Regions from separate parts of the Labrys methylaminiphilus subsp. lupini genome, predicted to be linked through region 3. Evidence: predicted binding sites of a transcription regulator. Region 3 holds the regulator's gene; each other region holds the start of a gene.
What was found. Region 3 encodes LexA, which represses DNA repair genes until DNA is damaged. Its sites were predicted from a motif close to TGTTCNNNNTGTGTTCNG; they were not measured.
Positions count from the first base shown of each region.

Region 1: ssb (single-stranded DNA-binding protein) is a predicted target of LexA. The motif match lies at 1,521-1,538, and genes of this name have one in related genera.
Region 2: recA (recombinase RecA) is a predicted target of LexA. The motif match lies at 1,781-1,798, and genes of this name have one in related genera.

Region 1 is NZ_JBMDIH010000001.1:2,058,628-2,061,902, forward strand. Features, by position in the region: gene ACN6KF_RS09765 (MarC family protein) at 105-740, shown strand; gene ssb (single-stranded DNA-binding protein) at 879-1,373, opposite strand; gene ACN6KF_RS09775 (hypothetical protein) at 1,793-2,233, shown strand; gene ACN6KF_RS09780 (hypothetical protein) at 2,497-3,275, opposite strand, start outside.
Region 2 is NZ_JBMDIH010000001.1:2,355,221-2,358,495, forward strand. Features, by position in the region: gene alaS (alanine--tRNA ligase) at 1-364, opposite strand, end outside; gene recA (recombinase RecA) at 579-1,652, opposite strand; gene ACN6KF_RS11155 (NAD(P)-dependent oxidoreductase) at 1,973-2,890, shown strand; gene ACN6KF_RS11160 (porin) at 2,958-3,275, opposite strand, start outside.
Region 3 is NZ_JBMDIH010000001.1:1,418,866-1,422,140, forward strand. Features, by position in the region: gene ACN6KF_RS06530 (ComEC/Rec2 family competence protein) at 1-105, shown strand, start outside; gene ACN6KF_RS06535 (TOBE domain-containing protein) at 135-341, shown strand; gene ACN6KF_RS06540 (pentapeptide repeat-containing protein) at 445-1,128, opposite strand; gene lexA (transcriptional repressor LexA) at 1,155-1,871, opposite strand; gene ACN6KF_RS06550 (molybdopterin molybdotransferase MoeA) at 1,984-3,204, opposite strand; gene moaC (cyclic pyranopterin monophosphate synthase MoaC) at 3,201-3,275, opposite strand, start outside.

The DNA.
Region 1 (3,275 bases), 640 kb from region 3:
GAAGCGGCTTGATTTTTCTCGACCGCAAGCGGAAGGCACAGCCATATTCAGGCTGGGCCGCAGCGTCAATCTTGGCGCGTGCAAATGATCGGTCGAGGGGCGTGATGACGTCGATTCTGGACTATCTGACCGCCGCTCTCGTCACTTTGCTGGTGGTGGTCGACCCGCCCGGCCTCGGCCCGATCTTCCTGGGCGTCACTCGCGGCATGAACAAGGAGCAGCAGCACTCGGTCGGCTGGCGCGCCAGCGTGATCGGCTTCGGCGTGCTCGCCTTCTTTGCCGTCGCCGGGGAACCCTTCCTCAGGCTGCTCGGCATCACCACGCCGGCCTTCCGTATCGCCGGCGGCCTGCTGCTCTTCGCCATCGCCTATGAAATGGTGTTCGACCGCTCCACCATGCGTAAGAACGAGACTGCGGAGACCGCCATCACCAAGGACTTCATCTCCAATGTCGCTGCCTTCCCGCTCGCCATCCCTTTGATTGCCGGTCCCGGCGCCATCACGGCCGTCATGTTGCTATCGGCCCAGACCCATGGCGAGCCGGCCAAATTCGCATCCCTGTTTCTCGTCATCGCCTTCGTGACGGCCTGCTGCTACGTCTCCTTCCGCCTTGCCGGCGTGATCAACAAGCTTCTGGGGATCACCGGCAATGTCGTGCTGACCCGACTTCTCGGCATCGTCCTGTCGGCCCTGGCGGTGCAGTTCATCGTCGATGGCGTCAGGGCGATCGTGACCGGATAAGGGCCCGCACTGCGTTCGACACCATTTCTCCGTCTCGGCAGGGCGATGATCGAGCCTTCGATCGCGCACAAAAGCAAGACGCCGGCCACGAGACGTGACCGGCGCTTCAGGCACCTTGTCGACGGGTCTGTTCCGACGTCAGAACGGGATGTCGTCGTCCATGTCGGCCGAGGAGAACTTGCTCGAACCGGCCGGTGCCGGACGGCGCTCCATCGGGCTCGACGAGCCGAAATCATTGCCCTGATAGTCCCGGGCGCCCTCACCCTGCCCACCGCCGCCGCCGCGCGAGTCCAGCAGTGTCATTTCACCGCGATAGCGCTGCAGCACGATCTCGGTGGAATATTTTTCCACGCCCGAAGCGTCATTGTATTTGCGGGTCTGCAGCTGGCCCTCGAGGTAAACCTTGGCACCCTTCTTCAGATATTGCTCGGCGATGCGTGCCAGCCCCTCGTTGAAGATGACCACGCTGTGCCACTCGGTCTTCTCCTTGCGTTCGCCGGTGGCCTTGTCGCGCCAGCTTTCCGTCGTGGCGATACGCAGGTTGACGACCGGCTCGCCCGAATTGAGCCGCCGCACTTCAGGATCGCGGCCGAGATTACCGACCAGAATGACCTTGTTCACCGAGCCCGACATCGAGGCTTCCTTCCTTCGCTTCACAGCGTGCCGGCCGAACCGCCCTGCACGCCCCATGGCACCCCGAAAGGCGCCTCCATCATTTCTGCTCTAGCATGCTCCCGGCGCCACGCCTGCAAGGGAATTGGCTTCGTGCACAATTAGTTTTGTTCCACATTTGTTCGTGCAATGCAAGCGCCCGCCTTAACGATCCGCTTACCAAACCACCCCAAAGACCACACCATACCGCAGTCTGTCGTTCCGCCTCGAATCATGTGGGAATCTGCGGCATCTGGCCAAGAAAACCTTGCCTTTGCCCGATAACTTGCCCAACAAGCAGGTCGAAAATCAGAACCGCGCTTTCCGTCATCGCTCTTTCGCCACATTGGGCGTGCAGGGGAGCCGCACACTCATTCTTAGTTCCATACGAGGGCAGCAAAATGGCAGGACCAGGACAACAGCGCGAAGCGACCGACGGAGCCAACACGGTAGCGGCTCTGGGTTTGCGGCGCGCCGCTTTGCGCGGCATGCTCGCTTCCCCGATCATCGATGCGGATGACCAGAAGGGGCTGCGCGACGAACTGGTCTCCGAGCTGCGCTCCATCGCCAATTCGATCTCCCGCGCCCCCGCCAAGAACGCCGTCGAGCTCTGCGCCAAGCTGGACGTGCTCGGCGAGGAATATCGTCCCGACGGCGACAGCGGCTCCATCCGCGAGCTGATCGCCTCGATCCGCCGTGACGTCGTCAGCCTGACCGGCCGTCCGGCGGTTCAGGAGCGCGCCTCCTTCCAGACGATCCGCCCGATGCACAATGCGCGCGCCGCCGAACCGACCCAGCAGCCGGCTTCGGCCGAAGCGGCTGGTGAAGCCAAGGCCGACTAAGCCTTTCCTTCGAGGCCGAAATCATCACCCCCGTGGAGCGATCCGCGGGGGTTTTTCTTTGGCTCTCGATCTCTCCCTTTGGCGTTGGCCGCGAGCAAAGCGTGTTCACGTGTGAACGCTTGTCCCAACGCTGCGTTCCGGCACGTCTCTACAAGTCCAGGCGATTCCGTCTCGTTGGCGAAAAGCCGTTGGTTCCAAACAAAAGGGGCAGGCTCGCGCCTGCCCCCATTCACTGCATCGACCTTGGGATCGACAATCGCTCCTTATTGAGCGTTGTCGCCCTCGCCTTCATCGTCGCCGCCTTCGTCACCGCCGCCGGCACCAGGTGCGGCTCCACCGCCGTTGCCGGCGCTGAGCACCTGGCCATTGACGCTCACGGCCTTGGTTGCCGCGTCGAAGTCGACGTCCCAGACGGCCTTGCCGTCAGCACCGGTCTTGGCCAGCCCCTTGATCAGGGCGATGCCCATCAGGGCCGATTCCTTGTTGGGAACCTGGGCGTTGTTCACGGCCGCAATGATCTGGTCGAGATTGGTGGCCGAAATCGTCACCTTGCCCTTCTGGCTCGGCATGACGCTCATCTTGCCTTCCGCGCTCACCGCTCCGGCCGGGGCGGTGAAGGTGCTGGGCGCCAGGGTCACATGCGGCTGTCCGGCCATGAAGAGAGCCAGGAATTGCGGCGTCAGTTCGTTGGGGATCGGCGGATCCTTGCTCGCATCGAAATTCTCGATCGCCAGCTTGGCGATGGCCTCGAGGTCGACGCCCTCGAACTTCACGTCGATATTGCCCTCGCCCGGAACCAGCGGAGCCACCCAACCCGGAATGGCCGGGGACTGCGGCAACGCCAAGCCATCATATTTGATGTCAATGCCATAGGAGGCATCCTTGACCGCGCCGGTCATGCCGACGCCGTAGCTCAGGCTTCCGAGCTTGACCGGACCCAACGGCGTCTCGACGGTGACCTCATTCAGCTTGGTCGTGCCGGACAGGTTGTTCCACAGTGGCAGGGCTGCAGTCAGCTTCTGCTTGATCTCGGCCTGCTTGC
Region 2 (3,275 bases), 940 kb from region 3:
CCGGCAGGCCGAAATCCTTGGTGATCAGGTTCCAGGCGAGTTCGATCGCGCGATCCTTGAAATAATCGCCGAAAGAAAAGTTGCCGAGCATCTCGAAGAAGGTGTGATGCCGCGCCGTGTAGCCGACATTGTCGAGGTCATTGTGCTTGCCGCCGGCGCGCACGCATTTCTGCGAGGTCGCGGCACGCGAATAGGAGCGCTTCTCGATGCCGGTGAAGACGTTCTTGAACTGCACCATGCCGGCATTGGTAAACATCAAGGTCGGATCGTTGCGTGGCACCAGCGGCGAAGACGCCACGGCTTCATGGCCGTTCCGCACGAAATAGTCGAGGAAGGTGGATCGGATCTCGTTGACGCCGCTCATGTCCAATTTGCCTATTTGGCCTAAATGCCTGTTTTGGCTGGTCCCTTCCTTTCGGCATGGCCAGCAACATGGTGGTGGGGCGTTGTAGCGGGGCTGTTTCGGCCTGTCGAGGCGCGCATACATGAAAAACCCGACTGCCGGGAGCGACAGACGGGTTATTCGGTGTGAATTGGCTCTGCTTAGGCCAGACGTGAGAAGCCGGTCGAGGCCGACCTCATTCGCCCTCGGCTTCGGACGGGTCGATATTGTCGAGGATACGCTCGGCAATCAGGCCGGCATTCTGGCGAATCTGGCCCTCGATCTTATCCGCCACATCCGGATTGTCCTTGAGGAACTGCTTGGCGTTCTCACGGCCCTGGCCGAGACGCTGGCTCTCATAGCTGAACCAGGCGCCGGATTTTTCGACCACGCCGGCCTTGACGCCGAGGTCGACCAATTCGCCCACCTTCGAGATGCCTTCGCCATACATGATGTCGAATTCGATCTGCTTGAAGGGCGGCGCCACCTTGTTCTTGACGACCTTCACGCGGGTCTGGTTGCCGACCACCTCTTCCCTGTCCTTGATCGCGCCGATTCGGCGAATGTCGAGGCGGACCGAGGCATAGAATTTCAGGGCGTTGCCGCCCGTAGTGGTTTCCGGGCTGCCATACATCACGCCGATCTTCATGCGGATCTGGTTGATGAAGATGACCATCGAGTTGGAACGCCCGATCGAGGCCGTCAGCTTGCGCAGCGCCTGGCTCATCAGGCGGGCCTGCAGGCCGGGCTGCACATCGCCCATTTCGCCTTCGATTTCGGCCTTGGGCGTCAGCGCCGCCACGGAATCGATGACGATGACGTCGATCGCCCCCGAGCGCACCAGCGTGTCGCAGATTTCAAGGGCCTGTTCGCCGGTATCGGGCTGCGAGATCAGCAATTCGTCGAGATTGACGCCCAGCTTGCGGGCATAGACCGGATCGAGCGCGTGTTCGGCGTCGATGAAGGCGCAAACGCCGCCTCTCCTCTGGGCCTCGGCGACGCTGTGCAGCGCCAGCGTGGTCTTGCCCGAGGATTCCGGCCCGTAGATCTCGATGACGCGCCCCTTGGGCAGGCCGCCGACACCGAGCGCAATATCGAGACCAAGGGAGCCGGTGGAGATCGCCTCCACCTCCATCGTCTTGGAACCCTTGCCGAGCCGCATGATCGAGCCCTTGCCGAAAGCGCGTTCGATCTGTGATAGGGCGGCGTCGAGCGCCTTCGTCTTGTCCATGGAGCTTCCTTCGACCAAGCGCAGCTGCGTCTGACTCATATGCCCGTTTCCCTATCAAGCACGAACGGATTCGTCATCCGAACCAATCGTTTTCAACACTGGGCTTGCATCTTGTCGCAATTCAAAGCCCCGTGGCGGTATGTACCCATTTTGTTCTCATTCATGCAAGTTCTATTTTTGTTCTCATCGTTCTTATTTAACAGAAGCTGACTGCTCGGGGCAGGCCGACCTTCGATAAATCATCATACCATTGCACCATCGGGCTTGCGCCCGTAGCCCCTCCCCGTCCACACTCACCGTCGGCAGGATGCGCCGGCAACCCGCGTCGGAAATGCGGGACAGGAAACGGGACGATTGCAATGACGAATGCGCAGGAAAGCGTCGGCTTCATCGGGGTCGGCTATATGGGCCATGGCATGGCCAAGAACATCGTGGAGAAGGGCTACGCCCTGACGGTGATGGGCCACCGCAACCGGGCGCCGGTGGAGGATCTCGTGGCCCGCGGCGCCAAGGAGGCCAAGACCCCGCGCGAGGTGGGCGCCGCTTCCAGCATCGTCTTCCTCTGCGTCACCGGTTCGCGACAGGTGGAAGCGCTGGTACACGGTCCCGATGGGCTGAAGGCCGGCCTGAAGCCGGGATCCGTCGTCGTCGACTGCTCGACCTCCGATCCCAATTCCACCCTCGCCCTCGCGGCCGAACTCGCCGAAGCCGGCATCGATTACGCCGATGCGCCGCTCGGCCGCACGCCGAAGGAAGCCTGGGAAGGCACGCTCGATACCATGGTCGGCGCAAGCGACGCCCTGTTCGAGCGCCTCAAGCCGGTGATATCAACCTGGGCCGGACGCATCGTGCATATCGGTGGCACGGGCGACGGTCACCGCATGAAGCTGCTCAATAATTTCCTGTCGTTGGGCTATGCCGCCCTCTATGCCGAGGCCCTCGCTTTGTCGCAGAAGGTCGGCATCACACCCAAGCGCTTCGACAGCGTCATCCGCGGCGGCCGCATGGATTGCGGTTTCTACCAGACCTTTTCGCGCTGGGTCCTGGAGGGCGACAAGGATGCCCACAAATTCACCATCGCCAACGCCTACAAGGATCTAAGCTATCTGGAGGCGATGGCCAGTGCGGCAGGATTGGTCAATCCGATCGGCAATGCCGTGAAGAACTCGTTCGGCGTGGCGATGGCCGCCGGTGGCGCGCAGCGCTACGTGCCGATGCTAACCGACTATATCGGCAGCCTGAACGGCACCGATCTTACCCCGGCCAATCAGAACTGAGGGCGAGTTCATAACGCAAAAACGCTGCGCCGAGGGCGCAGCGTTTTCAGATATTTTGGCGCGAAATTTAGAAGGTGCGGCGCAGACGCACGCCAGCGCCGACGCTGTCATATTTCGGCACGTCGCCGTCGCGATCCTTGTTCTGGTACCAGACTTCGGCACCGGCAATGAAGCCCTTCACCACGGTGTAGTTCAGCTGGCCGCCGACGACATAATATTTGAAGTTGTCGGCAGTGTTGGTGGCAATATTCGGAGCATCATAGCTCAGGTAGCCCCCGAACAGCACGGCCTGCAACTGCTGCGTAAACTTGAGGCCCGCTTCGGCCTGGATGGCCCAACCCTTCGCACGGTCGAGATCGTAGGGAGCCGCCGTAGAAACATAGGC
Region 3 (3,275 bases):
CCGGGCCGGGTGATTGTGCCGCCGAAACTTCTGCCCCAGGCGGCAGTGCAGGCCCCAGCGACGGATACGCCTATGGACAGCGTCACCGCCGAAACCGATAACTGACGCGAGATTCTCACAAGAAAGGACGGACCATGAAAATCAGCGCCCGCAACCAGATCAAGGGCACGATCAAGAGCGTGACGAAGGGGCAGACTACCTCCCATATCCAGCTCGAGGTCAACGGAACCATCATCACCGCTTCGATCACCAACGAGGCCGTCGATGATCTCCAGCTCAAGCCCGGCCAGAACGCCTATGCCGTGATCAAGGCCTCCGACGTCATGATCGCGGTCGACTGATCGGCGCTGTCAGCCAGGCCGGGTCTTCGGACAGATGGTAGTTCGAAGACACCCGGGGCTACCCGACCATCAAGCGGATTTGCCTGCGAACTCCAGACCTTCTTCAGGTGATCCGCAAGCCCAGCTCGGCCAGCAATTGGCCGGCCTGGTTTTTCGAGATCGTGGCGCCCTTGAAATAACGGGCGTCACCAAGCTTCAAGCCGCCGAGATCGGCACTGCGTAGATCCGCTCCTTCGAAACGGGCATCGACCAGATTGGCATCGCGCAGGCTGCACTCTTCGAAGATGACATCGCGGAAATCGCATTGGCGCAGATCGGCCTGGGTGAAGTCGAGGCGGCGTAGCGTGGACTTGCGAAAGGAAAAGGCCGGCAGTTTCGCCGACATAAGCAAGACCTCCTCGAAAACGAGCCCGAATGCGGCGATTTCCGAGAGATCCGCGCCTGTCAGTTTGCAGCCGGTAAAAACCGCCGAGGCCGCTTTGGCGCGTCGAAAGCTGGCATTGCTGTAGTCACCCGTACGGAATGCAGCATCTTCGAGGTCGGTACCACGGAAATCGGCACCGCCCGCCTTGCAATTGCGCCATAGTGTATTCGCGAGCTTGGCGCCGACCAGCTTGGCATTTTTGAGAATGCAACGCTCGAACGACCAGTGGGACAGGTCGAGACGCGAAAGATCGCATTCCTCCAGTTCACAATCGACAAGGCAATACGGCGCGCGCGCCTTGAGCAACCGCTCGACGTCACGGCGTTCCAAAGCGTGGCCGCTGACTGTATGAAGGCCAGTCATTGCAAGCGAACCAAATTCGCATGCTCTCAATATCGGCGGAACAGGCCCACCAATTTACCCTGGATCTGTACCCTGTCCGGGCCAAAAATACGGGTTTCGTAAGCCGGATTGGCCGCCTCCAGTGCAATGGAGGCGCCGCGCTTGCGCAAGCGCTTCAGCGTGGCTTCCTCATCGTCGATCAGGGCTACCACGATATCGCCGGTATCGGCATGGTCCTGGCGGCGGATCAGCACGGTGTCATTGTCGAAGATACCAGCTTCGATCATTGAATCACCGCGCACTTCCAGGGCGAAATGATCACCTGAGGACAGCATTTCCGGCGTAACGCTGATGGTATGGCTCTTGGTCTGGATGGCGGAGACCGGCGTACCGGCGGCGATGCGTCCCATCACCGGGACCAGAACCGGCCGGCCGACATCCTCGTCCATTTCCGGCCTGACGGGGCGGACCTTGCCGAGATTGCCCTCGATCACGTTGGGGCGGAAGCCCCGCTGCGAAGAGGCCAGCGACAGGCCGCCTGGCACGGCGGATTCGGGCAGGCGTACCACTTCGAGCGCGCGTGCCCGGTTTGGCAGGCGCCGGATGAAGCCGCGCTCCTCCAGAGCCATGATCAGGCGGTGGATGCCGGACTTGGAGCGCAGGTCCAGCGCCTCCTTCATTTCATCGAAGGAGGGGGGCACGCCCTGTTCCTTCAGGCGCTCATGAATGAACCGAAGCAATTCGTGTTGTTTCTTGGTCAGCATGGCTTTCCCGTCGTGGCGGCCGCGAATCACGGTGAAGGTGTAAACAAAACAAGAACAGTGCTACATGTTCCTACTGTGTTCTGCAACTGTGAAGTTCAGGTTAAGGGTAGCGTCAATAGCCGGCCGCACGAAGATCGATGATCTCGCAGATATCGCCCGGTTTTGCTTCCGGCGCAAAGGGCGGCCGGACGACCAGACAGTCGGCATGCTGCATCACACTCACCAGCGACGAATCCTGCAGCGCCAGCGGCTCTACCTTGAGGATGTCTGACGTATCGTCAAGCACGAAGCGGGCACGGATATAGTCTTCACGAACGTCGTTGGCTGGCCAGGCGTTGGCGAAGACGGCCTTGCGGCGGGACAGACCCGCATCGGCCCGCCCCAGCAACGTACGCAACAGGGGTACCAGGAAGAGGACGCCGCAGACCACCGAGGATACCGGATTGCCGGGCAGGCCGAGGATATGCATTGAGCCAAGCCGCCCGTGCAGCAGGGGCTTGCCCGGGCGCATGGCGATCTTCCAGAAGCCGAGCTGCATGCCTTCGCGGGTGAGCGCGGTCTGGATCAGATCGTGATCGCCGACCGAAGCACCGCCGATGGTGACGAGCACATCCGCCTTCTCGGTACGAGCCCGCCGAACGGCAGCCTCCAGAGCCGGGAAGTCGTCGCTGGCGATGCCGAGGTCGAGTACTTCGCCCCCCTCGGCCTCGACCAGTGCCCGAATGGCGAAATTGTTGGAGGCGACGATCTGATTCTCGCCGATGGCTTGACCGGGCAGTACCAATTCATCGCCGGTCGCGAGAATAGCGACTTTGGGGCGGCGGCGGACAGGCAGGGCAGGATGATTCATGGCCGCGGCAAGCGCTATGTCGCGGGGACCGATGACGGTGCCTGATGTCAAAGCCTCCCGTCCTTCGGCAAAGTCCAGGCCACGGGCCCGGATATGCTGGCCGAGCCTGGCCGCCGCCTCCACGATGACGCGATTGCCCTCGCGGCTCGTGTGCTCCTGGATCACCACTGTGTCGGCGCCATCCGGCACGGGCGCACCCGTGAAGATGCGAACGGCCTGGTTTTCGCCAACTCGTCCGGCATAGCCGTGCCCCGCCGCCGATTCTCCGATCAATTCGAGGCTAGCACCTTCCTTGGCATCTGCCGCTCGCACCGCATAGCCGTCCATGGCCGAGGCGTTGAAGCCGGGCTGGGTCCTCAGCGCCGTGATGGCCGAAGCGAGAACACGTCCGCGCGTGGCATGCAGCGATATTGTTTCGGTTGGAAGCGGGGCTACGCCGGCAACCACCTTGGCCAGCGCGTCCGCGACGGGAAGCAGGCTCATCGATTTTCCTCCGCATGCCAATCGCCGGATTTGCCGCCGGATTTCTCCACAAGCCTGATCGCCTCGATGCG